Regions from separate parts of the Cellulosimicrobium sp. SJTW-1 genome, predicted to be linked through region 1. Evidence: riboswitches for the same ligand, from Rfam matches in the RefSeq annotation. Region 1 holds a riboswitch; each other region holds the start of a gene.
The links. A riboswitch is a leader RNA that binds a small molecule or an ion and turns the genes downstream of it on or off. The one in region 1 is predicted to bind S-adenosylmethionine.

Region 1 (10,256 bases):
GCATCCTGCCGCGGCACCAGCCGGTCGCGGCGTCGCTCATGGCGGGCCGGGTGCGTCTGCGCACCCCGGACCGCCCGACGGCCGAGCTGCGGATCGGGGGCGGGTTCCTCGTCGTCGACCAGGACGAGGTGACGATCCTCGCCGACGACGCGACATGGGTGCGCGCTCGGTAGCCCGCTACGCGGGGTCGGTCGTCGTCCCGAGCTGCACGACGACGACCCGGTGCCCGTCGGGGTCGTGGACGTGCGCGAACCGGTCGCCGGTCTCGGCGTCGGCGTCGGGCCCGACGAACGGCTCGACCCCGGCCGCGGCGAGGCGTGCGAGGGTCGCGTCGAGGTCGTCGACGTAGAGCACGAGGTTGGGCAGGCCGTGGCACACGAGCGGGGCGCCGCCCTCGGGGAGCGGCACGAGCCACAGGCCGGGCTCGTCGACGCGTCCGGGGCCGACGTGGAGCAGGGGGAACCCCTCGGTCTCTCCCTGGAACAACGTGCGGAAGCCGAACCCGTCGGCCCAGAACGCGGCGCTCGCGTCGAGGTCGCGGCAGAGCAGGACCGTGCGCCCGATCGTCGTCGTCATGCGACGAGCCTAGGGCGCACCGCCGACGCTGCGCCGCGTGGGGCCGGCCTCCCGGGGCGCGCCCGCGCCGTCGGGCATACCGTGGACGGCATGGCGACCGACGGCGGCATCCGCAGGACGATCAGCGACCTCGTGGCGCAGGAGCGCGAGCTCCGCGAGCAGCTCGCGCAGGGTGAGATCACCGGGGGCGAGGAGCACGAGCGGCTCCGCGCGATCGAGGTCGAGCTCGACCAGTGCTGGGACCTGCTGCGCCAGCGCGGCGCCGCGCGCGAGTTCGGCGGCGACCCCGATGCGGCGACCGTGCGAGACCCCGGTACGGTGGAGAACTACCTGGACTGATCGCCGACGGCGACGTCCGGCTCCCGTTCCGACCTCAGAAGGAGAACCCCATGACCACGTCCAGCGAGCAGGCGGCGCACAGCCCCCTCCCCACCGGGACCGAAGGGCGCGACATCCCCGGTCACGCGGGCGCGGTCGCACGGTTCGTCGTGGCGTTCGCGCTGTTCGTCGGCGGGCTCGTGCTCATGGGGTCGGGCATGTCCGGCGTCGACGGCGGTGTGTGGCTCTTCGTGGGCGGCCTCGCGGCGGCGACGCTCGCCTTCGCCCTCCCGATGGCGGGCACGGGCACGACCGAGCGCTGACACCCTCGACACGGAGGCCGGGTCCTGACGGGACCCGGCCTCCGGCGTCTCCGGGGTCAGCCGAGCGTGGCCCGGACGGCCTTCGCCGCGGTGACGAGGTGCTCGAGCGACGGCACGGTCTCCTCGTAGCGGCGGGTCTTCAGGCCGCAGTCGGGGTTGACCCAGACGACGCGCGGGTCGATCGACTTCACGGCGAGCTCCAGCAGCTCGGTGACCTCCTCCGTCGAGGGCACGCGCGGGCTGTGGATGTCGTAGACGCCCGGCCCGATGCCGCGCGAGTACCCGGCGTCGCGCAGCTCCGGCACGATCTCCATGCGCGAGCGCGCCGCCTCGACCGACGTCACGTCGGCGTCGAGGCCGTCGATCGCGCCGATGACCTCGCCGAACTCCGAGTAGCACAGGTGCGTGTGGATCTGCGTCGCCGCCTCCACGCCCGACGTCGCGAGCCGGAACGACCCGACGGACCAGTCGAGGTACGCCGGCTGGTCCGCGCGGCGCAGCGGCAGGAGCTCGCGCAGCGCGGGCTCGTCGACCTGGACGATCCCGATGCCGGCGGCCTCGAGGTCCGCGATCTCGTCGCGCAGCGCGAGGCCCACCTGGTTCGCCGTGTCGCCGAGAGGCTGGTCGTCGCGCACGAACGACCACGCGAGGATCGTCACGGGCCCGGTGAGCATGCCCTTGACGGGCTTCTCGGTGAGCGACGCCGTGTACGCGGACCACTCGACCGTGATCGGCGCGGGCCGCGTCACGTCGCCCCACAGGATCGGCGGGCGCACGCAGCGCGACCCGTACGACTGCACCCAGCCGTTCGCCGTGACCGCGAACCCGTCGAGGTGCTCCGCGAAGTACTGCACCATGTCGTTGCGCTCGGGCTCGCCGTGCACGAGGACGTCGAGGCCCAGCTCCTCCTGGATCGCGACGACGCGCGCGATCTCCTCACGCATCGCGGTCGTGTAGTCCGCGTCCGACAGCTCGCCCTTCGTCCACAGCGCGCGGGCGCGGCGGATCTCCGGCGTCTGCGGGAACGAGCCGATCGTCGTCGTGGGCAGCGGCGGCAGGTTCAGGCGCTCCTGCTGCGCGGCCGCACGCTCGGCGTAGTCACCGCGCGCGAAGTCCGCGTCGGTCAGCGCGGCCGCACGCTCCCGCACCGCGGGCACGACGACGCCGCTCGCCTCCGCGCGCGACGCCACCGCCGCGCGGGACGCCTCGATCTCCTCCGCGACGGCGTCGCGACCCTCGGTCAGCGCGCGGGCGAGCGTCGCGACCTCGCCGACCTTCTGGTCCGCGAACGCGAGCCAGTCGCGCAGGCGCGGGTCGAGCGTCGTGCCCGACGCCGTGCCGGGCTCGGCGAACGTCTCGTCCTCGACGTCGTGCGGCACGTGCAGCAGCGACGTCGACGTGCCGACGGCGACCGCGCCCGCACCGAGGCTGCGCGCGGCGGTCAGCGTGTCGAGCTTTGCCGAGAGGTCGGCGCGCCACACGTTGTGCCCGTCGATCGCGCCGACGACGAGCGTCTTCGTCAGGAGGTCGTCGTAGGGCGAGTCCGGAAGGTCCGCACGGACGGCGTCGATCGCGATCGCTTCGACGTCCGTGCCCGCGAGGGTCGCCAGGAAGTCGAAGGTCGCGCCGTCGCCGTCCGGCGACGTCTCCAGCCCGCCGAACGGCGTGGCGACGAGGATCGCGGGCCGCGCGTCCTGCGCCGAACCAGGGGTTGCCGCCGGGTTTGCGGACGAGGCCGCCGAAGACCCCGGGCTCGGCACCGGGCGGAGGTCGGTCGCGAGGGCGCGGTACGCGGACCCCACGGCGGCGGCGAGCTCGGTGAACGGCACGTCGACCGAGTCGGTGACGAGGATCGGCTCGTCGAGCTGGACCCACGGCGCCCCCGCCGCGGCGAGCGCGCGCAGCAGGTCGGCGTAGGCGGCGACGACGTCGTCGAGGCGGTCGAGCGGCGAGTACCCGGCGGGCGCGTCGTCCGCGGCCTTGGACAGCGCGAGGAACGTGACCGGCCCGACGACGACGGGCCGCGTCACGACGCCGGCCTCCTTCGCCTCGACGAACTCGCGCGCGACGCGGTCGTCGACGAAGCGGATCGGGGTGTCCGGGCCGATCTCGGGGACCAGGTAGTGGTAGTTCGTGTCGAACCACTTGGTCATCTCGAGCGGGGCGTCGTCCCCCTGGCCGCGCGCCACGGTGAAGTAGCCCGCGAGGTCGAGGCGGCCCGCGTCGTCGGTCAGCGACGCGAACCGCGACGGGACCGCCCCGAGGGAGGCGGCGACGTCGAGCACCTGGTCGTAGAAGGAGAACGAGCCGGGGACGGACGCGTCGTCGGCGCCGAGGCCGAGGTCGACGAGCCGGCGGACGGTCGCGAGGCGCAGCTCGCGGGCCGTGGCCTCGAGCTCCTCGGCCGAGGTCTTGCCGGCCCAGAACGCCTCGACGGCCTTCTTCAGCTCGCGGCGGCGACCGATGCGCGGGTAGCCGAGCACGGTGCCGGCGGGGAAACCGACCGGGTTCTGGGTAGGGGAGTGTACGGAAGTGGCCATGATCGAAACCTCTTGCTGGTCCGGAGGACCGGTCAGACGGGCGCGCCGTGCGTGGCGGCGCTCGTCGTGGGCAGGGAGGTGCCGGTGACCCACGGCCCGCTGGCCAGGTCCGGGACGAGCGGGGCGGCGGCGGCGCTGGCGCCGCCCCCGGTCCCGCCCGACCCGCCGCCGAGGTGGACACCCTCGAGCAGGTCAAGAGCGGCGCGGTGCTTGTTGAACGTGTACACGTGCAGACCGGGCGTGCCCGCGTCGAGGACGCGCTGCGCGAGGTCGACCGAGTACGCGATCCCGTAGGCGTGCTGCGCCTCCGGGTCGGGCAGGGCGTCGAGCGCGTCCAGCAGGTGCTGGGGCGCGCGCACGCCCGTGAGCTCCTCGACGCGACGGAGCCGCGCGGGCTCCGTCGTGGGCAGCAGCCCGGCGAGGATGGGGATCGTCACGCCGGCCGCACGGGCCTCGGCGACGAAGTCGGTGTACGACGACGCGTCGTAGAAGAGCTGCGTGATCGCGAAGCTCGCGCCGGCCTGCTGCTTCTGCCAGAGGCGGCGCACCTCCTGGGCGCGCGTCGTGCCGGCGGCGGGGTTGCCGTCGCAGAACGTCGCGACGGCGATCGTCAGCGGCCGGGCTGCGCCGCGCAGCGCGACGGCGGGGTCGGACGCGCAGCGCGACGCCTCGACCTCGCGCAGCAGCGCGACGAGCTCGGTCGACGACCGGACGCCGTCGGGCGCGGGCTGCCAGTCCGGCTGGTCGCGCGGCGGGTCGCCCCGCAGCGCGAGGAAGCTCCGCACGCCCTCGTCGAGGAAGTCGGTGATGACCGACTCCACGTCCTCGCGCGACGCCCCGACGCACGTGAGGTGTGCGATCGGCAGCACGGGCGTGCCCTGGAGCAGGCGTCCGACGACCTGGCGCGCGGTCGCGCGGTCGGTGCCCGCGGCGCCGTACGTCACGGACACGAAGTCGGGGTGCGTCGCGACGAGACGGCGTGCCGTCTCCCAGAACTTCGGGGCCGCGTCCGGTCGGCGCGGGGGCATGAGCTCGAACGACACCGTCGGCCGAGGACGGCCCGGACGGTGCGCGAAGGATGCCTCTGAGGTCATGCGTCACTCCATCGACCCTGGCGTTAGCACCTTTGTCCTCGGGAGGCTTCCGTCGGCGGGTTGCTGCGGTGTCGTCGAGCCAGGACTCTCGACCGCTCTGGATGGTTGGCACGATCCTACGACCCATCCGACATGCGGTCGAGAGCGCCCGCCAGGTGAGATGCGGAGGGATCGGCCGGAGGCGTAGCGGCGCCCCGCGCTACGGATCTCAGGCTCTCTACGCTACGAATTTCAGGTTTCCTACGCTACAGATTTCAGGTGCTCGAGCGAGGTCCCAGACACCGACCATGGCGACGGGTCGTCGTCGGCCTTGCAGGTCTCAGGCCCTCCGGCGCTCGGGCACGTGCAGGCGGCGGAGGAACCGGTCGGTGCGCAGCGGCGGCCCGCGCCGGTCGAGGAGCGACACGACGACGACGGTCGCCGTCGCGAGCGGGATGGTCCAGGCGGCGGGCTGGGCGAGCAGGGCGCGCACGACGCCAGGGACGCCGTCGGCCGTGCCGCCGGACGGGCTCCCGTACCCCGCGGCGACGAGCGCGGACGACGCGAGCAGCGCCGTCGCGCACAGGACGGCCCCCACGACCATGCCCGCCACCGCGCCCCGCGCGGTGAGGCCGCGCCACCACACGCCGAGCAGGATGACGGGGGACAGGGCCGACGCCGCGAAGACGAACACCGTCCCGACGCTCGTCACGAGGCCCTGCGGGATGGTGACGAGCGCGAACGCGAGCGGGATGAGCGTGCACGCGACCGCGGACCAGCGGAAGGACCGCACGGTGCCGCCGAACAGGTCCTGGCTCACGACGCCCGCCAGCGCCACCACGAGCCCCGACGACGTCCCGAGGAACGCGGCGAACGCCCCGGCGACGACGAGCGCGGCGAGCAGCTCGCCGCCGAGCCCGGGCACGAGGCGGGTCGGCAGCGTGAGGACGACCGTGTCCGCGACCCCGGGCGCCGCGAGGTCGGGCGCGACGACCCGCGCCACGAGCCCGAGCGTGCTCGACACCATGTAGAACACGCTGATCATGACGAGCACGACGACGGTCGTGCGGCGGGCCGAGCCGCCGTCGGGCGAGGTGTAGAAGCGCACGAGGACGTGCGGCAGGCCGGTCGTGCCGAGCAGGAGGGCGAGCAGGAGCGAGACGGTGGCGTACGCGTCGAGGCCGCCCGGCCCGGCCTCGTGGGGGAACACGGCGGCGGGGTCGAACGTGACGACGGCGCCGCCGGGCTCGAACGCCCCGCCGAGCGCCATGAGCACGAAGACGAGCGGCACCGCGAGCGCGGTGAGCTTGACCCAGAACTGGAACGCCTGGACGAACGTGATGGAGCGCATCCCGCCCGCGGCGACGACGGCGCTCACCACGACCGCGATCCCCACCGAGCCGACCCACGGCGGCACCGCGGCCACGCTCGTGATGACGAGCGCCGCCCCGTGGAGCTGCGGCACCACGTACAGCCACCCGATGACGAGCACGAGCACGCTCGTCACGCGGCGCGCGACCACGGAGTCGAGCCGGGCGTGCACGAAGTCGGGGATCGTGTACGCGCCGCTGCGCCGCAGGGGGCCCGCGACGAACAGCAGGACGAGCAGGTAGCCCGCCGCGTACCCCACGGGGAACCAGAACGCCTCCGCGCCGGACAGCAGCACGAGGCCCGAGAGCCCGAGGAACGTGCCCGCGGACAGGTACTCGCCGCTGATCGCCGACGCGTTCCAGACCGGCCGCACGGTGCGCGACGCGACGAAGAAGTCGCTCGTGGTGCGCGAGATCCGCAGGCCGTAGAACCCGATGAGCCCGGTCGCGAGCAGGAGCAGCGCGATCGCGACGAGGGGCAGCGCGCTGGTCACGGCGCACCGCCGTCGTCGGGACCGGGCTCGTCGGGCCCGCCCGCGCCCTCGGCGAGCGCGCGGTACCGGCGCTCGTTGCGCGCCGCCGCGACCGCGAACACGACCGCGAACGCGACGATCACCGGGTAGAAGCCGTACGCGTGCACGAGCCACGGCAGCGGCACGCCGAGCAGCACGACGTCGTCCAGCGCGGGCACGCCGCTCATCGTCACCGTGAGCAGCGTGACGACCGCGAGGAACGACGCCACGCACGCCAGCCCGAGCCGGAGCTGGGCCCGCACGAGCCCGCGCGTGTAGGCGGTCGCGGCGTCGTCCGGCTCGCCGGAGCGTGCCGTGCCCGACGGCGCCCCACCCCCCGGGACGGCGCCCTCACCGGGGCCGGGGCGAGGGCCGGGGCGCGCCGCGGGGAGGTCGGTGGACCGGACGCGCACGCGCGCGTCCCGACGCGGGTCGGTGCCCGTCACGGCGCGCCCCGGTGCGGCCCGAGGAGCGCCTCGCGCACGGCGGGCACCATGCGGCGGCTCACCGGGACCTCGTGCCCGGCGACGACGAGCGCGGGCTGCGCCCCGCCGAACCGCGCCGCGGTCACGGCCGCGCGGTCCACGAGGTACGACCGGTGCACGCGCAGGAATCCCGCGGGCGCCCACCGCTCCTCGAGATCGGAGAGCGGCTCGCGCACGAGGAACTGCTCGGTGTCCGTCACGAGCCGGGAGTAGTCGCCCTGCGCCTGCACCCACCGCACCGCGCTGCGCCGGACGAGCCGCGTCGTCGTGCCGACCGTCACGACGAGCGTCTCCTCGGCCGGGGCCGCACCGCCCGCCGGGTCGCCGGCAACCGGCGGTGGAGCGGCGGCGCTCGCGGACGGTGCCGCCGCGTCGGTCGCGGGGGTGCGCCCCGCCGCGGTGCGCTCCGCGACCCGTTCGACGACGCGGTCGACCGCGCGCGTGAGCCGCTCGCGCCGCACGGGCTTGAGCACGTAGTCGACGGCCTCGACGTCGAACGCCTCCAGGGCGCGCGCCTCGTCGGCGGTGACGAACACGACCGCCGGGCGGTCGGCGAACCGCGAGAGCGCGCGGGCGAGGTCGAGGCCGGTCAGCCCCGGCATGTGGATGTCGAGGAACGCCGCGTCCACCGTGCGCGACGAGAGCTCGCGCAGCGCCTCGGACCCGCTCGCGACCCCGCGCACGGTGCGCACGCGCGGGTCGCGGCGGAGCAGGGCCACGAGCTCGTCGAGCACGGGCCGCTCGTCGTCGGCGACGAGCACGTCCAGCCCGACGGCGTCGCCCGCCCCGCCGGGGAGACCGCCGGCCGGAGCCGGGTCCGGGGTGGTCACGGCACGCTCACCTCCGTCTCGTGCAGCGGCTGCGACCGCGGGACGCGCAGCCGCACGAGCGTGCCCGAGCCGGGCGCGGTCTCGATGTCGAGCGCGTGGTCGTCGCCGTAGAGCTGGCGGACGCGCGTGTCGACGTTGCGCAGGCCCACGTGCGTCGTGTCGCGCGACGTGAGGAGCTCACGCACGACGGCCGGGTCCATGCCGACGCCGTCGTCCTCGACCGTGATCTCCGTCTGGGTGCCCTCGTCGCGCGCGGTGATGACGATCGTGCCGCCGTGCTCGCGCGGCTCCAGGCCGTGGCGCACCGCGTTCTCGACGAGGGGCTGCACGGAGAGGAAGGGGATGACGGCCGTCAGCGACTCCGGCGCGATCTGCAGGGTGACGGCGAGGCGCTCGCCGAACCGGGCGCGCTCGAGCTCGACGTAGGAGTGGATCGAGCGCAGCTCGTCGGCGAGGGTCGTGAAGTCGCCGCGCCCGCGGAACGAGTAGCGCGTGAAGTCGGCGAAGTCGAGCACGAGGTCGCGCGCCCGCTCGGGGTCGGTGCTGATGAACGACGCGATGGCGCCGAGCGCGTTGTAGACGAAGTGCGGGCTGATCTGGGCGCGCAGCGCGCGGAGCTCGGCTTGCGCGAGCGCCGTGCGCGACGCCTCCAGCTCGGCGAGCTCGAGCTGCGCCGCGCACCACTGCGCCACCTCGCCCGTCGCGCGCACGAGCGGCGGCCGCACGGTGTCGGCGAACGCGACGACGACGCCGGCGACGCGCCCGCCCGCGACGACGGGCGCCCCGACGGCGTCCTCGACGTCGCCGCTCTCGACGTGGCGCCGCCCCGTGGCGAGGACGCGCTCGGCGACGCGCCGCGCGTCGGGCTCGAGCGTCGAGCTCCCGTCGAGGGCGACCGCCCCGTCCGCCGTGACGACGGCGAGCGCGTCGGCGCCGAGGAGCTGGCGCAGGGAGCGGGCCGCGCGGCCGACGTCGTCGCCGTCGAGCCCGTCGCGCAGGTGCGTCGCGGCGCGCGACGCGAGGTGGAGGGTGCGGAACGTCGCCCGGTCGGAGTCGCTCCCGAGCTCGCGCGACCCGCGCGCGAGCCGCCAGGCGAGCACGAGCCCGAGGGTGAGCAGGACGCCCACGACGAGACCGGCGGCGGCGCCGGCGAACACGGGCCCGGACATGCAGTGATCGTATCCAGCGCGGCGTCACCCGCCCCGGTGGGCAGGTAAGGTTAGGCGACCCTATCCCACGACGGAGGAACCTCCTGTGCCGATCTCCCGGACCACGTCGAGCCCGCGCGTGCGCCGCAGCGTCACCACCACCGCCCTCGTGCTCGCCGCGACCCTCCTCGCGGCGTGCTCGTCCGACCCCGAGCCCGCGGCGACCGGCGCGCCGGCGCCGGACGACACCGCGACGGGGTACGCCGTCGAGCACGCGCGGGGTACCGCCGAGCTCGACGCGGCGCCGCAGCGCGTCGTGACGCTCGAGCCCGTCGAGACGGACACCGCCGTCGCGCTCGGCGTCGTCCCCGTGGGCGCCGCCGTGCTGAGCGTCGAGGCGGGCGTGCCCGCGTACCTCGGCGAGGAGGCGCAGGCGATCGAGGTCGTCGGCACCGTGCCCGAGCCGAACCTGGAGGCCATCGCGGCGCTCGAGCCGGACCTCATCCTCGGTACGGAGTCGCGCCACTCCGACCTGTACGACCAGCTCGCGAGCGTCGCGCCGACCGTCTTCATGGCGACCCAGACCGACCCGTGGCAGGAGAACGTGCTCCTCGTCGGGCGCGCGCTCGGCCGGGAGTCGGACGCCCAGGCCCTGCTCGACGCCTACGACGCGCGGTGCGCCCAGCTCCAGGAGGACTACGACGTCTCCGGCGCGGCGCAGCTCCTGCGTCCGCGCGACGGCATCGTGTCCGCGTACGGGCCGCGGTCGTTCGCGGGCAGCACGCTCGAGTGCGTCGGGTTCACGACGCCGGAGCAGGAGTGGGGCGAGGACATCTCCGTGGACCTGTCCCCGGAGCGCGTGACCGAGGCCGCCGCCGACCTCGTGCTCGTCTCGGCCGCCGACCCCGACGACGCGTCCGCGGTGCCCGCGGAGATCCCGCTCAACGCCGCGTCGTTCCCCGACGTGCGCGTCGTGGACCAGTCCTCCTGGATCAGCGGCGTCGGGCCGCTCGGCGGGCAGGCCGTGCTCGACGACGTCGAGCGCTTCCTGCAGGACCGTGCCGGCTCCTGACGCGGCGGC
Region 2 (10,256 bases), 840 kb from region 1:
GGGGCCGACGTACGTCTCGATGCGCCCGGACTGGAGCGCGAGCAGGACGTCGGAGAACTGCTCGTAGTACTCGGGCCCCTGGACGGGCTCGAGGCCGTCCTCCTGGTTGAGGCGGTCCCACTCGAGCACGATCTTCTCCTGGTTCGTCCCGGAGCCGACGGCGACGACCTTGCCCGCGATGTCCTCGCGCTTCGTGACCGACGTGATGTCGGAGTCGGCGCCCACGAGCCAGCCGAGCTCGTCGTTGCGGTACGTGGAGAAGTCGATGGTCTCCTTGCGCTCCTCGGTCACCGTGACGTTGGAGATCACGGCGTCGACGTCGCCCGAGCCGAGCGCGAGCGGCCAGTCGGCCCAGGCCTTGACCTCGAGGCGCAGGTCCTTGCCGAGCGCGTCGGCGACGAGCTGCGCGATGTCGGTCTCGTTGCCGATGGGGGTCTCGTCGTCGTCGGCGAGGAAGCCGAGCGGCGGCGCCGCGCCCGCGGAGATCGCGACGACGAGCTCGTCCTTGTCCTTCCAGGCGTCCGGGAGGAGCGCGACGGCCTCGGCCGACTCGGTCGTGCGGATGCGGTCCTGGTCGGGGCTCGTGCTCACGTCGAGGGCGTCCGAGACGGACGTCGTGCTCTCCGTCGTGCCGTCGGAGGACGCCGCGCCCTCGTCCGCGGCGGCCGGGGCCTCGGTGCTCACCCCGGAGCAGGCCGCGAGCGCCAGCAGGGGCACGACGGCGAGGGCGGCGAGCGCGCGGGGGGCGCGGGCGCGGGTGGTCGTTGCGGTCACGGGTGTCCTACCTCTCGGGTGGTGCGTCGGGGTGACGCAGGGAGTGCGGGTGTGCGGGACGGCCGGGCGGCCGGTCGCGGGTCACGACGGCGGGCGTCGGTGGAGGGCGGTGGTTCAGAGGACCTTTTGGAGAAAGGCCCGGGTGCGGTCGTGGCGCGGGTGGTCGAGCACCTCGGCGGGCGTGCCCTGCTCCACGACGACGCCGTCGTCCATGAACACGACGGTGTCGGCGACCTCGCGAGCGAAGCCGATCTCGTGCGTCACGACGACGAGCGTCGTGCCGGTGCTCGCGACGTCCTTGATGACCTCGAGCACCTCCCCGACGAGCTCGGGGTCGAGCGCCGAGGTGGGCTCGTCGAACAGGAGCACCTTGGGCCGCAGCGCGAGCGCACGGGCGATGGCGACGCGCTGCTGCTGCCCGCCGGAGAGCTGGCGCGGCCGGGCGTCGGCCTTGTCCGCGAGCCCGACGCGCTCCAGCAGCGCGCGGGCCTCGGGCTCCACGTCCTCGCGGCGCCGGCGCTGCGCCGAGACCGGCGCCTCGACGACGTTCTCGAGCGCCGTGAGGTGCGGGAACAGGTTGAAGTTCTGGAAGACGAACCCGATCTGGGTGCGCTGGCCGAGGATCTCGCGCTCCTTGAGCTCGCGCAGGGTGTTGCCCTTGCGGCGATACCCGATGAGCTCGCCGTCGAGCGAGATGAACCCCTTGTCGACCTTCTCCAGGTGGTTGATCGCGCGCAGCAGCGTCGACTTCCCGGAGCCGGACGGGCCGAGCACGACCGTCACGGACCCGGGCGGCACGGTGAGCGACACGTCGCGCAGCACCTCGAGCGTGCCGAAGCTCTTGTGGACGCCGTGGATCTCGACGAGCCCGGCGGTCGCGACGTCGGCGGTCATGCCGCACCTCCCGACGTGCGCGCGGTGCGGGTCAGCACGCCCACCCGGGCGCGGGCCGCGTACGCGGGCGGGACGGCGTCGGGCACGGGGCGGCCGGAGAGCCGCGACGCCCAGACGAGCACGGTCCACCGCGCCTTCTGCAGCGGGGTCGGGGGCAGCGTGCGCACCGCGCCCTTCGCGTAGTGCCGCTCGACGTAGTACTGCACGACGGTGATGAGCGTGGTGAGCACGAGGTACCAGATCGACGCGACGATGAGCAGCGGCACGACGCGGCCGTTGCGGCCGTAGATGACGCTGACGATGTAGAACAGCTCGCCGTACGCCAGCACGTAGACGATCGACGTGCCCTTGAGCAGCCCGATCACCTCGTTGACGGCCGTCGGGATGATGGAGCGCATCGCCTGCGGCAGGATGATGCGGCTCACCTGGCGGCGCTTGGGGATGCCGAGCGACGCGGCGGCCTCCTGCTGCCCCTGGTCGACCGAGAGGATCCCGGCCCGCACGATCTCGGCCGAGTACGCGGCCTGCGACAGCCCGAGGCCGAGGATCGCGGCCCAGAACTTGTCGATCACGGACAGCGTGTCGAAGTACAGGAACTCGGGCCCGAAGGGGATGCCGACGCTCAGGTACGGGTACAGGTAGGCGAGGTTGTACCAGAGCAGCAGCTGCAGCAGCAGCGGCACGGACCGGAACACCCACGTGTACGTCCACGAGACCGACTGCAGGAGCGGCGAGCGCGACAGCCGCATGAGCGCGAGCACGGTGCCGAGCGCGAACCCGACGACCGACGCGACGAGCGTGAGCCGGATCGTCGCCCACGCGCCCTCGAGGATCGAGGGCCAGGTGAGGTACTGCGCGACGACGCCCCACTCCCAGCGGTCGTTCGTCACGAGCGAGCTGACGACCATGGCGAGCAGCACGGCCACGCCGGCCGTCGCGACCCAGCGGCCCGGGTGCCGGGCGGGGACGATGCGCAGGCTCTCGAGCGGCAGCGCGTCCTCGACACCGCCGCGCGGGTCGGCGGGGTGCCGGCCCGACGGCGGCTCGAGCTGCCGGGACTCGTCCTGCGGGAGCGACACGGTGCTCATGGCGCGACCTCCAACCACTTCTCGAACGCGAGCGGGCCGATCTCCTCGGGATCGGTCCCGGTGTCGAACAGGGGCGTGTAACCGGTCGCGAGGTACAGCCCGGCGGCCTCGGGCTGGCGCGGGCCCGTCGTGAGGTACACGCGCCGGTAGCCGCGCTCGACGGCGCGACGCTCGAGCTCGACGAGCACGAGGCGCGCCAGCCCGCGGCGCCGGTGCGCCGAGTGCGTCCAGATCCGCTTGAGCTCGGCGGTGCGCACGGCGGGCGTCCCGTCGGCGCGGCGCGCGGCCGGCCGGGCGAGGCGCGCCGGGTCGCCGAGCTCCGGCTCGGCCCGACGGCGGAACGCGCCGCCCGCGACGGGCTCGCCGTCCTCCAGCACCAGCACGAGCTCGCCGTGCGGCGCCGCGAAGTCCTGCGCGGGGTAGTGCTCCATCTCGGCGCGGAGCTCCTCGGCGCTGAGCACGCGCTGGTACCGCGTCCAGTACTCGTGGGAGAGCTCGTCGAGCAGCGGCCGCACGAGCGGGTCGTGCATCGCGACGGACCGGACCTCGCGCGTCCCCTGCCCGGCGGGGCGCGCGGCGACGGCGGTCACCGGGGTGCCCTCTCGCCCGCGGTGACGGCGAACGGCACGTGGTTGCCCTCGACCGGCGCCGGGCACGTGCCGAAGTCGCTGAACGCGTACGGCAGGTTGACGGCCCGGTTGAGGTCGAGGCGCACGCTGCCCGCAGTGCCGGGCACCGCGTCGGCATCCACGCGCAGGACCCGCCAGGGGGCGACGCCGTCCGCCTCGTCGCTGAAGAGCAGCGTCACCGCACCGCCCGGCGCGCCGGTGAGGGCGAGCGTAGCGCCGCGCCGGGTGCCGTCGCGCTCGACGACGAGGTCGACCTCGCCGACCGTGCGCACGTGGTGCACGAGGCCGGGCCGGGCGGCGCCGACGACGACGGGCCGCGGCGCGTCGTACCAGCGCACCGGCGCGTCGACGACCCAGGCGGGGTCGTAGACGAACGTCGGGACGCCGTCGAACGCCGTCCGGGCCGGGGCGAGCGGGTCGCGCACGCGGACGGCGTAGCGGCCCGTGCGGCGCACGACCTCCACCGCGACCTCGCGCGTCTCGCCGCCGTCGGACGGGTCGCCCGCGTCCCGGCCGTCCGGGAGGAACGTGCCCGCGAGCGTCGACCCGCCCTCCGCGACGACGACGGTCCCGACGGCGCTGCTCGTCGTCCGGACGGCGCCGCCCTCGTCCGCGCGGTGGTGCGCGCCGTCGGCGTCGGCCCACCAGAGCCCCGGGACACCCGGGAGGGCGGCGGGCTCGGCCGGGAGCGCGTGGTACGCGACGAGGCTCAGCCAGCCGTGCGGCGGGCGCAGCCCGTCCTCGCGGTCGGCGTGCCAGGCGGCCCACGCGGCGGCGTCGGGCGACGCGGACGCGACGGGGTCGGCGGGTGCGGTGGCCACGGCGCCCGTGGCGGTCGGCGTGCTCGTGCTCATGGGTCCTCCGAGGTCGGTGCGGGTGGTCGGTGCGGTGGTCGCCGCGGTGCCGGCGGCGGTCAGCCGACGAGCTCGGCGGGGTGCGCCGTCGTGGGCTCGCCGTCGCCGCGCGTCGCGCCGGGGCGGGCGAGGCCGAGGTGCTCGCGCAGGGTCGTGCCCGCGTACTCCGTGCGGAACGAGCCGCGCTCCTGGAGCAGCGGGACGACCTGGTCGAAGACGTCGTCGAGCCCGCCCGGCATGAGGTGGGGCACGAGGATGAAGCCGTCGGAGGCGTCCTCCTGCACGTGGCGGTCGATGTCGTCCGCGACCTGCTGCGGCGTGCCGACGAACCCGCCGCGCGACGTCACCTGGATGACGAGCTCGCGGATCGACCAGCCGTTCGCCTCGGCCTGCTCGCGCCACGCCGCGGCGATCGCCGCCGGGTCCTTCGCGTGCCGCACCCGGCCGCGCGTGATCGACAGGTTCTCGGTGTCGGGGTCGACGTCGGGCAGCGGGCCCTCGGGGTCGTACGCCTCGAGGTCGCGGCCCCAGACCTGCTCGAGGAACGCGATCGCCGTCGGGCCCGAGACCTGCTGGAGCCGGATCTCCCGGGCGCGCTCCTCCGCCTCGGCGGGCGTGTCGCCCAGCACGACGACGGTCGCGGGCAGGATCTTCAGGGAGTCGCGCTCGCGCCCGTGCGCCGCGAGCCGCCCCTTGACGTCCTCGTAGAACGCGCGCCCGGCGTCGAACGTCGAGTGCGCGGAGAACACGACGTCGGCGGTCGCGGCGGCGAAGTCGCGCCCGTCGGCCGAGTCGCCCGCCTGGAACAGGACGGGGTGGCCCTGCGGGCCGCGCGGCGTCTCGAACAGCCCGACGACGTCCGCGTACGTCCCGTGGTGCGCGACCGGCCGCACCGCGCCGGGCCTCAGGAACTCGCCCGCGATCCGGTCGGCCAGCACCGCGTCGTCGTCCCACGAGTCCCACAGGGCGCGCGCGACCTCGACGACCTCGGCCGCCCGCGCGTACCGCTCGGGGTAGGGCAGGTACCCGCCGCGGCGGAAGTTGGCGCCCGTGAAGGCGTCGGGGCTCGTCACGAGGTTCCACGCCGCGCGGCCCTCGGAGAGCAGGTCGAGCGTCGCGAACTGCTTCGCGAGCTCCCACGGCTCGTTGAACGTCGTGTTGATCGTGCCCGCGAGGCCGAGCCGCTCCGTGACGGCGGCGAGCGCGGCGAGGACGGGCAGCGTGTCGGGGCGGCCGACGACGTCGAGGTCGTGGATGCGGCCCTTGTGCTCGCGCAGGCGCAGGCCCTCGGCGAGGAAGAAGAAGTCGAGCCTCGCGTCCTCGGCGCGGCGCGCGAGGTGCTCGAACGACGCGAAGTCGATCTGGCTGCGCGAGCGGGGGTCGCTCCACACGGTGGTGTTGTTGACGCCTGGGAAGTGGGCGCCGAGGTGGATCTGCTTGCGGGGTCGGGTGCTCATGTCGTTCCGTCCGGGCTCAGGCGATCGCCGCGTAGCGGTTCGCGGGGTGCGGGAGGCCGAGCGTGTCGCGCAGCGTCGTGCCCGGGTACGCGGTGCGGAACAGGCCCACGCCCTGGAGCAGCGGCACGACCCCGTCCACGATCGCGTCGAGGTCCGTGCTCAGCGACGACGGCCGCAGCAGGAAGCCGTCGGCGGCGCCGGCGTGCGCCCACTCCTCGACCGTCGCCGCGAGGTCGCGCGCCGTGCCCACGTGCGTCAGCGAGTCGGTGTCCCACGAGACGCCCTCGAGGTCCTCGAGCAGGTCGAGGCGGGCCTGCGCGCTCGCCCGCGTGTCGCCGACGACGACGTAGGCGTCCACGAGGACCCGGAGCGTGTCGGGGTCGCGCCCGGCCTCCGCGGCGGCGTCGCGCACCTGCGCCCGCAGCGCGACCGCCTCGTCCCGCGTCGCCGCCCGGACCCGCACGACGTCGGCCCGCCGGGCCGCGAGGTCGAGCGACGCCGGCGTGCTCGCCCGCACGACGACGGGCGGCTGGCCCTGCGGCGGGCGCGGCGTGATCGACGGCCCCTTCACCGCGAACCGGATGCCCTCGTGGTCGACGTAGTGCAGCTTCTCGCGGTCCACGAACCGGCCCGTCGCGACGTCGCGGATCTCGGCGTCGTCCTCCCACGAGTCCCAGAGCCGCGTGACGACCTCGACCGCCTCGTCGGCCTCGGCGACGGCGTCGGGCTCGTCCTGGGCGCCCTTGCGCCCGAAGGCCGCGGCCTCGGCCGGGGTCGTGGACCACCCGACCTGCCATCCCGCGCGGCCGGAGCTCACGTGGTCGATCGTCGCGACCGCCTTGGAGACGTGGAACGGCTCGGTGTGCGTGGTGGTGACGGTCGGGACGAGGCCGATGCCCGCGCTGCGCGGCGCGAGCCGGGACGCGACGAGCGCGGCGTCGAGCCGGCCGCGCACGGACCCGTTGCGGCCGGGCTGGAGGGTGAAGGCGTCGTCGAGCGTGACGAGGTCGAGCAGGCCGCGCTGGGCCGTGGCCACGAGCTCGACGAGGCGCTTGGCGTCGAACAGGCGCTGGGCCTGGGAACCCACGGTCCGCCAGGCGGCGGGGTGCGCACCGGCGTCGGTGAGGTCGACGCCCAGGTGGACGGTGCGGGCGGGGCGGGGGTCGGGCATCGCGAGGATCCGTTCTGGGACAGGCGCCGGCGGCGCGCTCAGGGCGCGGCGGGGTGCCGGGGGTGGGCAGGGTCGTCCCGCCGCGGGACGGCAGGGCGGGGCCGGGGAGGCCGGAGGGAGGCCCGTCAGGGCGTGCGCGCGGGAGCGCGCGGCGTCAGGAGCGGGGCGTCGTCAGAGACAACAGGTGACGCGCACGGGGGCGCCGACCGGACAGGAGACGACGGCCGCAGCGCGGACCGGACAGGGGCACGTCGGCGCGTGCGCGGTGCTCACCGCGGTGCTCGACTCTCGCCGGTCCATCGTCCGTCTCCTTCGTGCCCGTCTCCGGGCGCCGCGTGTTGCCCCGCACCGCGCAGGTCGCGCGACGCGGGACCTGGTCCTCACCCGGGGCACCCCGCCACGCGGGAGGGTTGCCGTCCGACGAGCCGGGGCTTCGCGTCGGAGCTCATGACCATGTCCTGTGCCGGGGTCCGTGGACCTCGGTTGCCGGGAACCTACGAGCGGTCGGAGAGGGTGTCAACGCACCGCCGGGACCTTCCCACATACTGGACTCGATCGGTCAACTTTGAGCAGCCGAGGCCCTCGTTTGCACCGAGTGCATCGATGCACCTAGTGTCAAGAGGTGCCTCTCCTCCCCGGACCCGAGCGCCCGACCGCGCCCGCGACGGACGCCGTGACCCCGGACGCGCCGAGCGCGGACGTCCCCGGCCCGGACGCCGCGGCTCCGGACCGTCGCGCGGCCCTGCGCGCACGCCACCGCCGCGCGATCGTCGCCGCCGCCGCGTCGCTCATGGAGGAGAAGGGCGGCGCGCGCTTCACCGTCGACGAGCTCGCGGCCCGGGCCGACGTCGCGCGCCGCACGATCTTCAACCACTTCGCGTCGCTCGACGACGTCGTGGTCGAGGTCTGCGAGGACGTGCTGGGCTCGGTCGTCGAGACGCTCGGGGCGAGCGCGGCCGAGCCGGGCACCGACCGCCCCACGCCCCTCGACGACGTCACCGCGGCGCTGCGCGGCACGGACCTCGTCGGCCCCATGGCCTACCTCACGCGCGCCCTCGGCGGTACCGCGACCGAGCCCACGCCGCGCGTCACGACGATGGTCGTGCGCACCTTCACCCACCTCGCCGAGCGCCTCGTCGCGGCGACCACGCGCCGGCACCCGGACGTCGACCCGCTCGAGATCGAGATGCTCGTGGGCGCGCTCATGGCCGGGGTCCTCGTCATCCAGCGGCGCTGGTGGGCCGAGACCGGCGCCGCCGACGACGACGCGTCGCGCGCGGTGTGGTCCGGCCTGCTCGACCGCCTCGTCGAACGGATCCGCGCCGGCTGGGCGGACCCCGTCTGACACGACCCGCACCCTCCCCGCCCTGTCCCGCCTCGCGACCACCTCTCCCGCAGCACCGCACCCGCCACCCCGTGCACACCCGCCGGACCCGGACCGGACTCCCACCGAAGGATCCTCATGGCTGAACTCCTCTACCGCCTCGGCCGCGCGTGCGCGCGCCGCGCGCGGACCGTCCTCGCCGCGTGGCTCGCGGTGCTCGTGCTCGCCGGGGCGGCGTTCGTCGCGTTCGGCGGCACGCTCGCCAGCAGCTTCTCGATCCCCGGCACCCCGACCGCCGACGTCACCGCGCGCCTCCAGACCGCGCTGCCCGAGGCGTCGGGCGGGAGCGGCACGATCGTCCTCGCGACGGAGGACGGCGCGCCGTTCACGCCCGAGCAGGAGGCGGCGATCGCGGACCGCTTCGCCGCGGCGGAGGAGGTCGACGGCGTCGCGTCGGTCGTCGACCCGTTCGCGACGCAGGAGGAGCTCGCCGACCAGCGGAAGCAGATCGACGACGGCCGCACCCAGATCGCCGCGGGACGCGAGCAGATCGAGGACGGCCGCGCGCAGCTCGCCGCCGCGCAGGAGCAGGTCGACGCCGCGCGCGCCCAGCTCGACGTGGGCCAGGCCGAGCTCGACGCCGCACGTGCCCAGGCGGAGGCCGCGGGCGCGCTGGAGCAGGCGGCGCCGCAGCTCGACGCGCAGCGGGCCGAGATCGACGCGGGCCGCGCCACGCTCGAGTCGCAGGCCACGACGCTCGACCAGCAGGTCACCGCGCTGGAGGACCAGAGCGCGACGCTCGAGGAGCAGTCCGCGCAGCTCGAGCTCTCCGCTCCCCTGCTCGACATGGCGTCCGACATCCGCCTCGTGTCCACGGACGGGAGCGCGGCGGTCGCGAACGTGACGTTCACCGAGCCGAACATGAGCATCGACCAGCAGACGAAGGACGACCTCGTGGCCGTCTTCGCCGACGACCCCGTCGACGGCGTCCAGACCGACTTCTCGTCCGACATCGCCCAGGGCGTGCCGCAGGTGTTCGGCGTGGGCGAGGCCGTCGGCCTCGTCGTCGCGGCGATCGTGCTCGTCGTCATGCTGGGGACGCTCGTGGGCGCCGGCCTCCCGATCCTCACGGCCCTCATCGGGGTCGGGATCGGCGCGCTCGCCGCGATGTCGCTGTCCGGGGTCGTGGAGATGTCGTCGGTGACGCCGGTGCTCGGCCTCATGCTGGGGCTCGCCGTCGGGATCGACTACTCGCTGTTCATCGTCAACCGGCACCGACGCCAGCTCAAGCAGGGCGACGAGCTGCACGAGTCGATCGCGCTCGCGAACGGCACGTCGGGCAACGCGGTCGTGTTCGCCGGGGCGACGGTGCTCATCGCGCTGCTCGCGCTCAACGTGACCGGCATCCCGTTCCTCGGCCTCATGGGCACGGTCGGTGCGCTGTGCGTCGCGATCGCCGTGCTCATCGCCGTCACGCTCACGCCGGCCCTGCTCGGCATGATCGGCCCGCGGATCCTCAGCCGCCGCGAGCGCGCCGCGCTCGCCGGGCCCGCCGCGACGACGGGCGCGTCGACGGGTGCGGCGGCCGGCGCGTCGGCCGGGACCGCGTCGTCGGAGCCGGGCGCCGCGGGCGGCCTGCCCGCCGCGGAGCCCGTGCGCCCCATGTCGACCGTCCGCGCGGTGGGGACGGCGCTGCTCTCCGTCGTCGCGCTCGGCGTGATCGCCCTGCCCGCGCTCGACCTGCGGACCAACCTGCCCGACGGCTCGTCCGAGGCGCACGACTCCACGCAGTACCGCGCGTACTCGACCGTCGCCGAGGAGTTCGGCGAGGGCACGAACGGGCCGCTGCTCGTCGTCGCCGACCTCCCCGGCGAGCCCACCGAGGCCGAGGCGCTCGAGTACCAGGTCGGCGTGGCCGAGGAGCTGTTCGCGCAGGACGACGTCGTGGCGGTCGCCCCGATCGGGACGTCCGAGGACCGCACGGTCGCGGCGTTCCAGGTGATCCCGGCCGAGGGTCCGACGAGCGAGTCGACCGAGGAGCTCGTGCACGCGCTGCGCGCCCTCG
Region 3 (10,256 bases), 860 kb from region 1:
CCACGGCGTCGGCCCCGTCGTCGACCCCGACCGGCGCTCCTACCGGCCGGAGCCGGGCCAGCTCGCCGCGCTGCGCGACTACGTGCGGACCTGGCTGCCCGGCCTCGACCCCGACGCCTACGTCCCCGTGAGCTGCACGTACACCACGACGCCGGACCACGACTTCGTGCTCGACCGCCGCGGTCCGGTCGTCGTCGGCGCCGGGTTCTCCGGCCACGGCTTCAAGTTCGCCCCGGCCGTCGGGCGCGTGCTCGCCGACCTCGCGACCGCCCCCGGCGCCCTGCCCGACGGCGGCACCGCCGCCGCGCGGTTCGCGCTCGCCCGCCTCGCCGCACTCCCCGAGAGGACCGCCTCATGACGATCGCTCCCGCACCCACCGCCGGGGACGCACCGGCTCCGTCCGCGGGCCCCGAGACGCACGCCACGCACGACACCGGCGGGGCCCGCGCCGCGCTCGCGGCGCGGTACGGCGTCGACCTCGCCGCGGTCGAGGACGTCGCGCTCGGCGCGGCCGCGGGCCTGGCACCCGCCGCGGACCGTCCCGGCACCGTCCTCGCGACGCAGCTGGGCCACCGGACGGTGCGCCGCTACCGCACCGACCCGCTGCCCCACCACGTCGTGCCGACGCTCGTCGCCGCCGCGCAGTCCGCCCCGACGTCGTCGAACCTCCAGCTCTGGAGCGTCGTCGCCGTCACCGACCCCGTGCGCAAGGCGCGGCTCGCGGCGCTCGCGGGCGACCAGGAGCACGTGCGCACCGCGCCGCTGCTGCTCGTCTGGCTCGCCGACGTCGCGCGGGCCCGCGCTCTCGGCGAGCGCGAGGGCGTCCGGCTCGAGGCGACCGACTACCTCGAGACGACGGTCGTCGCGTTCCTCGACGCCGCGCTCGCCGCGCAGAACGCCGTCGTGGCGGCGGAGTCGCTCGGTCTCGGCACCGTGTACATCGGCGCGCTGCGCAACCACCCCGCCCAGGTCGCGGCCGAGCTCGGCCTGCCCGAGGGCGTCGTCGCGGTCGTCGGGCTCGTCGTCGGGCACCCCGACCCCGCGGGCGGGGAACGGGTCAAGCCGCGGCTGCCGCAGGCCGCCGTCCTGCACACCGAGCGCTACCGCGCCGCCGGGCAGGAGCAGCACGTCGCGGCGTACGAGGAGCGCATCGCGCCCTTCTACCGCGAGGAGGGGCTCGACGGCGGCTGGCGCGACCGCGTCGTCGACCGCCTGCGTGTCCCCGGCGCCCTGCGCGGGCGCGCCCACCTGCGCACCACGCTCGCCGCGCTCGGGTTCCCGTCCAAGTAGCCCGGCGGGCCCCGGCGCGACCGCGTCGCCCCGAGCCACCGCACCCCACCAGAGGAAGCCATGTCCCACCAGCACCCGCACCCGACCGCCACCCCCGGCGGGCCGCGACCGGCGTCCGGCCGCGTCCCGCTGTCCGTGCTCGACCTCGCGATCGTCCCCGAGGGGGCGACGGGCCAGGACGCGGTGCGCCGCGCCGTCGGGCTCGCGCGCGACCTCGACCGGCTCGGCTACCACCGCGTCTGGTACGCCGAGCACCACCTGTCGCCCGGCGTCGGCTCGGCGTCGCCCGCCGTGCTCGCCGCCGCCGTCGCGGCCCGGACCGGGCGCATCCGCGTCGGCAGCGGTGCCGTGCTGCTCAGCACGACGAGCCCGCTCGTCGCCGCCGAGCAGTTCGGGACGATCGCCGCGCTCCACCCGGGCCGCGTCGACCTCGGGCTCGGCCGCGCGTTCACGCCGCCGACGGGGGAGAAGGGGGCCGGGGCGCCGCGGCGATCCCGGTCGGCCACCGGGCAGCGGGTCGTCGACGGGCTGTACGTGCCCGGCGCGCCGCCCGCCGACGCGAACGACTCCGTGCTGCGCGAGCGCATCCTCGCGCAGAAGCGGATCGTCGGGGCGTCGCGCACCCCGGCGAGCTTCCGCGACGAGCTCGAGCTCGTGCTCGGGCTGCGCGCAGGGACCTACCGCGACGAGCGCGGGACGCCGTACGTGAGCCCGCCCGTCGAGGGCGCCGACTGGGACCTGTGGGTCCTCGCGTCGAGCGCGGGCGAGAGCGCGCGCGTCGCGGGCGAGCTCGGGCTGCCGCTCGCCGCGAACTACCACGTGGCGCCGTCGGCGACGCTCGACACCGTCGCCGCGTACCGCGAGGCGTTCCGGCCGGGCGTGCTCGACGAGCCCTACGTCGTCGTGTCCGCCGACGTGCTCGTCGCCGACACCGTCGAGCGGGCCCGCGAGCTCGCGACGCCGTTCGCGGACTGGGTGCTCTCCATCCGCAGCGGCGCCGACGGCGCGATCGCCTACCCGGAGCCGGGCACGTCGCCCGCGTGGGAGGAGCGCCCGGAGGCGGAGCGCGCGCTCGTCGCCGACCGCGTCGACACGCGCATCGTCGGCGACCCCGAGACCGTCGTGCGGCGGCTCGAGACTCTGCGCCGCGCGACCGGCGCGGACGAGCTGCTCGTCACCACCGCGACCCACGACGCCGACGACGCCCGACGCTCGTTCGCGCTGCTCGCCGAGCACTGGTTCGCGGGCGCCCCGGCCGTCGGCGACACGACGACCGCCACCCCCGACGTCGCACCCGCCCTCGCCACCACCCGCTGACGCCACCACCCCGCGAAGGAGACACCCATGACCACGACCCCGCCCCTGCGGGCCGCGACCGACGCCGCCGCCCAGGTCGCCGACGGCGCGCTGCTGATCGACGTGCGCTCGGCCGGCGGTCGCGCCGCGCACGGCGAGATCCCCGGCGCCACGCTCGCCGACCGCGACGACCTCGACGCGCTGTTCGGCCCCGCCGACGCCCCGGTGATCTCGCTCGACACGCCCGTCGTCGTCGTGTGCGGGTCGCCGAACGGCTCCGGGCCGGTGGCCGAGGCGCTCGCGCGCCGCGGGTACACGCACGTGTCCCACGTCGACGGCGGCTTCCCCGCGTGGAAGGAGGCCGGCCTCCCGGCGTCCGACCCGGTCGGGGCCGCCCCGGAGCCCGCCGCGCCCGCGGCGTCGCCGGAGCCGACGGCGCCCGCCCGGCCCTGAGCCGGCGGCCGGACCGTGCCCCGCACGTCCGGCCCCCGCACCACCGCTCGCCGCACCACCCGCACCGACACCACGGAGACCCTCATGCCCGTCGAGTTCCTCGGCATCGCCACGACCAACGACGCCTCGGAGACCACCGAGCGCACGACCGCCGCGTTCGACCCCGCCTACCTCGAGCGCCTCGTGCGTGCGCACGAGGACAACGGCTGGACGCGCGTCCTCTTCGCGTACGGCTCCTCCGGCCCCGAGCCCGCCGCGCTCGCCGCCTACACCGCCGCGCGCCTGCAGTCGATCGAGCTGCTGCTCGCGCACCGGCCCAACGTGTCCTACCCGACGTACGCCGCCAAGACGTTCGCGACGCTCGACCAGCTCTCCGGCGGGCGGCTCTCCGTGCACTTCATCACCGGCGGCAACGACCACGAGCAGGGCCGCGAGGGCGACACGCTGACCAAGGACGAGCGGTACGCGCGCACCCACGAGTACATCCAGATCGTCAAGCAGGCCTGGTCGAGCGCCGAGCCGTTCGACCACCACGGGCCGTTCTACGACTTCGACGACTTCGTGCTCGACGCCAAGCCGTTCGAGGGCCGCACCCCGACCATCTCGTTCGGCGGGTCGTCGGACGCCGCGTTCCGCGTCGGCGCGGCCGAGGCCGACATCTACGCCGTCTGGGGCGAGCCGCTCGACCGCACCGCCGAGCAGATCGCGCGCGTGCACGCCGAGGCCGCCGCCGCGGGCCGCACGACGCCGCCGCGCATCCACGCCGCGTTCCGGCCGATCGTCGCGCCGACCGAGGAGCTCGCCTGGGAGAAGGCGCACCGCATCCTCGACCGGATCGAAGCGCGCAAGACCGCCGCGGGGGGCCAGCTCAGCCGTCGGCACCCGATCGACAAGCCCGAGAACGCGGGTTCCCAGCGCCTGCTCGAGATCGCCGCCCAGGGCGAGCGCTTCGACACCGCGCTGTGGACCGCGACCGCGAAGGCCACCGGCGGCGCCGGCAACTCCAACGCGCTCGTCGGCACGCCCGAGCAGGTCGCCGAGGCGCTGCTCGCGTACTACGACCTCGGCGTCCGCGTCATCTCCGCGCGCGGCTACGACCTGCTCGACGACGCGGTCGACTTCGGTCGCTACGTCATCCCGCTCGTCCGCGAGGAAGTGGCGAAGCGCGACGCCGTCGCCGCCGATGCCGCCGCGGCCTGACAGATCGGCAACCTCGCCCCGGGTCGGCGGCTCCGGTCGAGTTCGGCACCTGCGCGTGCCGAACCCGCCCCGGAGCTGCCGAACGCGCGGGTACCGGGGCCCCGAACGACGACACCGACAGCAAGGAGCAGGACCGTGCGGTTCCAGGTACTCGACATCGTGTTCAACCCGCCCCACCCCGTGACCGGGGAGGCGGTCGCGCCGTCCGACCGGTTGAACCGGGTCGTCGAGACGGCGGTGCTTGCGGAGGAGCTCGGGTTCGACTCGTTCGCGGTGGGGGAGCGGCACGCGGGAGAGGTGCTGTCGTCGGCGCCGACGGTGATCCTCGGCGCGGTCGCGGCGCGGACGTCGCGCATCCTGCTGAGCACGGGCGTCACGGTGCTGTCCCTGCTCGACCCGATCCGCGTCGCCGAGGACCTCGCGACGGTCGACCAACTGAGCCGCGGGCGGCTGGAGATCGTCATCGGCAAGGGCAACGAGGTGCTGCAGTACCCGCTGCTCGGGCTGGACCTCGACAAGCAGTACGAGTACCTCCAGGAGAACTACGAGCTGCTGCGCCTGCTGCTGTCGGAGGAGGACGTCAGCTGGAGCGGGCGGCACCGCCACGCGCTGGAGCACGCGACGACGCTGCCGCGGCCGTTCGCCGGGCCGTTCCGGATCTGGCACGGGTCGGCGACGTCGCGCTTCGCGGTCGACCTCGCGGCCCGGTACGGGGACCCGATCGTCAGCGCCAACGCGTTGCAGCCGCGCGAGAACTACCAGGTGCTCATCGACCGCTACCGCGAGCAGTACGCGGCGCACGGGCACGACCCGGCGTACGGGTTCGTCGGGTCGGGCTCGGGCGGGCTGTTCCTCGCGGACACGACGGAGGAGGCGATCGAGCAGTACCGCCCGATCTACGAGGGCCAGGTCGCGGCGGCGGCGCGCCGGGGGTACGGGCCGGACGCCGTCGGGAAGGCACCGAGCTTCCGGACGGTCGAGGACGCCGTCGAGCGCGGGCCCGCGCTCGTGGGGTCGCCGGAGCGCGTGGCGGAGAAGATCCTCGACTACCACGCCTCGTACCGCCACGACCTGCAGTCCGTCTCGGTGAACCACCTGATCCCTGCGGCGCAGCAGGAGGACGTGCTGCGCCGGTTCGCGGAGGAGGTCGTGCCCGTCGTGCAGGCCGAGGTGAAGACGGACCTGTGGAGCCCGGCCGACGCCCGCCGCGCGGCGGGGTTCACGGCGGCCTGACGAGGCATCCTCGACGCCACGGCCGGTTCGCTCTTCCTCGAGCTGGGCGGCGCGGATGATGGAGGAGGCTGCGCTGCGGGCCCGGCGGCAGGCTGAGAACACCCCTGCTGAAGAGGCCGACGGTGTAGCGTCGCGTCCCGGGCGCAGCTCCGGTCTCGACGCAGGCTCTCGCACTCACGCCGCCCTTCCTTGACGCGACGACCCCTCCGCGAGGTGCGCCATGACGACCCACTACTCGCTCGACGCGTTCTTCGGCTCGTTCTTCCACCAGGACTGGGAAGAGGACTACGGGAGTCCCGCAGGTGCTCTGGCGCGTTTCCTGGACCTGGTCGGCCCCAGCAGGTACGACGGACTCGTCGACGAGATCGACAGCACCCTGGACCGCTACCGTTCCGACGAGCAGGTCGTCGAGTGGATCAACGGCCGGCTTCATGCCGAGCTCTATCGCGAGGCCGTGGGAATGCCGCTGCGCGACTGGCTCCTCGTGGTCCGGGGAGAAGTGACGGCGAGAATCACCGCATCAGATCTTGACGGTCCCTGAGGAGTTTCGCTCTCTCGGTCTCTCGCGTGCCGGCTACGGTCGGCGGGCCTGATCGCGACGGCTCCGGTGGCGCGTCGTGCTCGGCGTGCCGGCGCACGTCCGGGCGTCGACGACGTCGCTGTCGACGCCCGTGGCGCGCGCTTCGCTGTCGGTGGCGTCGCGGCGGTCCGTGCTGCCGCAGGTCGGGCGCCCGTCCGAGCGCGCCCGGTCCGTGGCGCCACCCCACCTCCCGAGTCGCCCTTCCCGGCGCGGTAACACGCGAGACGGCCGCGACTCGCGTCGTCTCGGCGGAAACAACCGTCCGCCTGGCGGGACGGCCGTCTCGATACTTGACTCAACCAGTCGAGATTGTCTTTCCTGCTCCCAGGTGACGAGCGTCAGCACGTAGGCCCGGCTCGCTGACCAGCAACCCTTCGACGTGACGGGGTGCTCCGGGAACGACCTGACCGCGCCGCTCCCGCGGCGCGGTAAGCACGGCACCCCGGTGGGCACCCCCCGCCGCGCCGGCCCTGGGCCCGCCGCGGACGACCACCGGCGCCGGACGACCGCCGGTCCTCAGCCGGCACACGAGGAGAGCAGCACGACATGATCCCCACACCTCACCGACGCCGGTCCCTGACCGTCGCCGCGGCGGCCGCCGCGACGGGCCTCCTGCTCAGCGCGTGCGCGGGCGGCGGCTCCGGCGCGTCCGACGGCGACGGGTCGCCCAGCCCGTCCGGCGAGCCCGTGGCGGGCGGCGACCTGACGTTCGCCCTCACGGTCGACTCGCACTGCATCGACCCGCAGCAGGTCGGCAACAACGACGCCATCGCGGCGGCCCGCCAGACCGTCGCGTCGCTCACGGCGCAGGACCCGGATTCGGGCGAGATCCTGCCGTGGCTCGCGGAGAGCTGGGAGGTGAACGACGACGCGTCGAGCTACACGTTCCACCTGCGCGACGACGCGACGTACGCCGACGGCACGCCGATCGACGCGGAGTCGGTGAAGACGAACTTCGACGCGATCGTCGCGCTCGGCGCGACGGCGTCGCTCGGGTCGCAGTACCTCGTCGGCTACGAGGGCACGACCGTCACCGACCCGCAGACCCTCACGGTGGACTTCGCGGAGCCGAGCGCGCAGTTCCTCCAGGCGACGTCGACGTTCTCGCTCGGCCTCCTCGCCCCGTCCTCGGCCGACCTGAGCGTCGAGGACCGCTGCGCCGGGAAGTTCGTCGGCTCCGGCCCGTTCTCCGTGAAGTCGTACACGCAGGACCAGGAGATCGTGCTTGAGAAGGTCGCGGGCTACGCGTGGGGCTCGGAGGCGAGCGACCACCAGGGCGAGGCCTACCTCGACACGGTGACGTTCAAGGTCATCCCCGAGGCGAGCGTGCGCAGCGGCAGCCTGCAGTCGGGGCAGATCGACGCCACGGCCGCGATCTCGACCGTCGACCTCCCGCAGTTCGACGGGAACGGGTTCTGGCTCGAGTACCGCGCCAACCCGGGCGTCGTGTTCAACCTCTTCCCCAACGAGTCGAGCCCGCTCGCGGGCGACGAGGCCGTGCGGACGGCGATCCTCCAGGGCATCGACCGCGAGCAGATCGCGGACACCGTGCTCAGCGCGCAGGACGAGCCGGCCACGAGCGTGCTGTCGCACTCGACGCCGCTCTACGAGAGCGTCGCGGACGAGCTCGCCTACGACCCCGAGGGCGCGAAGAAGATCCTCGACGACGCGGGCTGGGTCGAGGGCGCCGACGGCGTGCGCGAGAAGGACGGCCAGAAGCTCTCCACGACCGTGACGTTCTGGCAGGTGCCGGAGCCGCTCGAGCTCGTCCAGCAGCAGCTCGCGCAGATCGGCGTGGACCTCCAGCTCCAGCACGTGACCGTCGCGGAGTCGCAGGCCATCAAGGAGAGCGGCGACTTCGACTTCGACTACTACAACCTCACGCGCTCCGACCCGGACGTGCTGCGCACGATCTTCTCGGCGAACGCGCGCAACATCAACCAGCGCGACGCCGAGGAGGTCGACGACCTGCTCGACGCGTCGGCCGCGGCGACCGACCCGGCCGAGCGGCAGGAGCTCGTCACGGAGGCGTCGCGACTGCTCGTGCAGAAGGGGCACGCGATCCCGGTCTACGAGCTCTCGACGACCATCGCGGCCGCCGACACGGTCCACGGCCTGACGTTCGAGGCGTCGTCGCGCCTCGACTTCTACGACGCCTGGGTCACCCAGGGCTGACCCGCCGGGTCCGCCTGCCCGACGCCGCGGCGTCGGGCAGGCGGGCATCCCCCACGGAAGGAGGCCGACCATGGGCCGGTACGTCCTGCGTCGCGCCGGGCAGGGCCTGTTCGTGCTCTGGGCGGCGTTCACCATCTCGTTCTTCGTCCTCTACCTGCTGCCCAGCGACCCGGCCGCGCTCATGGCGAGCGGCGGTGGCGAGGCGGACCAGGTGGACCCCGCGCTGCTCGACGCCCTGCGCGCCCAGTACGGCCTCGACCGGCCCGTGCTCGTGCAGTACGCCGACGCGCTGTGGCACGCGCTGCGGCTCGACTTCGGGACGTCGTACGCGTCCGGGGCGCCCGCGACGCAGCTCGTGCTCCAGGCGCTCCCGGAGACGCTCCGGCTCACGGCCGCGGCGCTCGTCCTCGCCGTCGTGGCGGGCGCCGGCATCGCGATCGCGAGCACGTTCCCGCGCGCGGCCTGGCTGCGCCACGCGCTCGCGTCGCTCCCTCCGCTCGGCGTCGCCCTGCCGCCGTTCTGGCTGGGCCTCCTCCTGCTGCAGTGGTTCTCCTTCCAGCTCCCGCTGTTCCCCGCGATCGGCAACCAGGGCGCGATCAGCCTCGTGCTGCCGGCGATCACGCTCGCCGTGCCGGCGAGCGCCGCGCTCGCCCAGGTGCTCGCGCGGAGCCTGCGCGGGACGCTCGGCGAGCCGTACGTGGAGACGGCGCGCGCCAAGGGCGCGAGCCGCGCGCGCGTGCACTTCCGTCACGCGCTGCGCAACGCCGCGATCCCCGCGCTGACCGTGCTGGGGGTCGTCGTGGGCGGGCTGCTCGGCGGCACGGTCGTCACCGAGACGGTGTTCTCGCGCGCGGGCCTGGGACGGCTCACGGTGACGTCGGTGGACGCGCAGGACATCCCCGTGGTGCAGGCGGTCGTCGTCCTCTCGGCGCTCGTGTTCGTGGTCGTCACGCTCGTGGTCGACCTGCTCTACCCCCTGCTCGACCCCCGGATCGACGCTCGACAGAAGGCGGTGGCCGCATGAGCACCAGGCCGGGAGTGCGCATCGTGCTCCGGGACGAGGCCCGGGTCGCGGACCGTGCCGCGGTGGCGGACGTGCCGCCGTCGGGCGCGCTCGCCCCCGACGCCCCGCCCGCCGACGCGCCCGAGGGACGCACGCCCGCGGAGATCGAGGTCGAGGACCGCGAGGACGCGCGCGCGATCCTCCGGCACGGCCGCGTGCGGACCCGGGGCACGGCGGGCCGGTGGCGGCGCGGGGCGCGGTACGCCGTGCGGCGTCCCGGGCTGGTCGTCGCGGTGCTCGTCGTCCTGCTCGTCACGGCGTGGGCGGTCGTCCCGCAGCTCTTCACGTCGTACGACCCGCTGACGGGCGTGCCCGCGGACCGGCTGCAGCCGCCGTCGGGCGCGCACCTGTTCGGCACCGACCACCTGGGGCGGGACGTGTACGCGCGCGTCGTCCACGGCGCGTCGGCCTCGCTCGGCGCGACCGTCATCGCGGTCGCGGTCGGGCTCGTCGCCGGGTCGCTGCTCGGCCTGCTCGCGGGATTCTTGCGCGGGTGGGTGGACGACGTCGTCGGCCGGTTCGTCGACGTGCTGCTCGCGATCCCCAGCATCCTGCTCTCGCTCGCGATCATCACGGCGCTCGGGTTCGGGACGGTCAAGGTCGCGATCGCCGTCGGCATCACGAGCGTCGCGACGTTCGCCCGGGTCATGCGGGCCGAGGTCCTGCGCACCTCGACGTCGGTGTACGTCGAGACGGCCCGCGCGTCGGGGGTGCGCTGGTACGGCGTGCTGGGGCGGCACGTGCTGCCTAACTCGACGGGACCGGTGCTCGCGCTCGTCGCGCTCGAGCTCGGCACGGCCGTGCTCGCCATCTCGGCCCTGAGCTTCCTCGGCTACGGGACGCCGCCGCCCGCGCCGGAGTGGGGGTCGCTCGTCTCGGGCGGGCGCGACTACCTGGCCACCGCGTGGTGGCTCACGACCATGCCGGGCCTCGTGATCGTCGCCGTCGTGCTGTCGGCGAACCGCA

Region 2: it holds a riboswitch for S-adenosylmethionine, as region 1 does, so the genes downstream of both, RSE42_RS02965 (LLM class flavin-dependent oxidoreductase) here and RSE42_RS18340 (methylenetetrahydrofolate reductase) in region 1, are expected to answer to the same signal.
Region 3: it holds a riboswitch for S-adenosylmethionine, as region 1 does, so the genes downstream of both, RSE42_RS03035 (ABC transporter substrate-binding protein) here and RSE42_RS18340 (methylenetetrahydrofolate reductase) in region 1, are expected to answer to the same signal.

Annotation. Positions count from the first base shown of each region.
Region 1 covers NZ_CP136680.1:4,070,825-4,081,080, reverse strand. Annotated here, with positions in the region: gene atpC (ATP synthase F1 subunit epsilon) at 1-173, shown strand, start outside; gene RSE42_RS18360 (VOC family protein) at 178-576, opposite strand; gene RSE42_RS18355 (DUF2630 family protein) at 667-915, shown strand; gene RSE42_RS18350 (hypothetical protein) at 966-1,217, shown strand; gene metE (5-methyltetrahydropteroyltriglutamate--homocysteine S-methyltransferase) at 1,274-3,757, opposite strand; gene RSE42_RS18340 (methylenetetrahydrofolate reductase) at 3,790-4,851, opposite strand; SAM riboswitch class I at 4,857-4,959, opposite strand; gene RSE42_RS18335 (cation acetate symporter) at 5,171-6,694, opposite strand; gene RSE42_RS18330 (heavy metal transporter) at 6,691-7,158, opposite strand; gene RSE42_RS18325 (LytR/AlgR family response regulator transcription factor) at 7,155-7,964, opposite strand; gene RSE42_RS18320 (sensor histidine kinase) at 8,024-9,196, opposite strand; gene RSE42_RS18315 (ABC transporter substrate-binding protein) at 9,282-10,247, shown strand.
Region 2 covers NZ_CP136680.1:647,068-657,323, reverse strand. Annotated here, with positions in the region: gene RSE42_RS02995 (ABC transporter substrate-binding protein) at 1-774, opposite strand, end outside; gene RSE42_RS02990 (amino acid ABC transporter ATP-binding protein) at 889-1,668, opposite strand; gene RSE42_RS02985 (amino acid ABC transporter permease) at 1,665-2,756, opposite strand; gene RSE42_RS02980 (GNAT family N-acetyltransferase) at 2,753-3,346, opposite strand; gene RSE42_RS02975 (DUF1684 domain-containing protein) at 3,343-4,239, opposite strand; gene RSE42_RS02970 (NtaA/DmoA family FMN-dependent monooxygenase) at 4,299-5,696, opposite strand; gene RSE42_RS02965 (LLM class flavin-dependent oxidoreductase) at 5,713-6,867, opposite strand; SAM riboswitch class IV at 7,213-7,320, opposite strand; gene RSE42_RS02960 (helix-turn-helix domain-containing protein) at 7,490-8,212, shown strand; gene RSE42_RS02955 (MMPL family transporter) at 8,330-10,256, shown strand, end outside.
Region 3 covers NZ_CP136680.1:658,428-668,683, forward strand. Annotated here, with positions in the region: gene RSE42_RS03000 (FAD-dependent oxidoreductase) at 1-358, shown strand, start outside; gene RSE42_RS03005 (NADPH-dependent oxidoreductase) at 355-1,290, shown strand; gene RSE42_RS03010 (LLM class flavin-dependent oxidoreductase) at 1,351-2,607, shown strand; gene RSE42_RS03015 (rhodanese-like domain-containing protein) at 2,635-3,039, shown strand; gene RSE42_RS03020 (LLM class flavin-dependent oxidoreductase) at 3,124-4,239, shown strand; gene RSE42_RS03025 (LLM class flavin-dependent oxidoreductase) at 4,375-5,472, shown strand; gene RSE42_RS03030 (contact-dependent growth inhibition system immunity protein) at 5,693-6,013, shown strand; SAM riboswitch class IV at 6,380-6,493, shown strand; gene RSE42_RS03035 (ABC transporter substrate-binding protein) at 6,599-8,227, shown strand; gene RSE42_RS03040 (ABC transporter permease) at 8,298-9,251, shown strand; gene RSE42_RS03045 (ABC transporter permease) at 9,248-10,256, shown strand, end outside.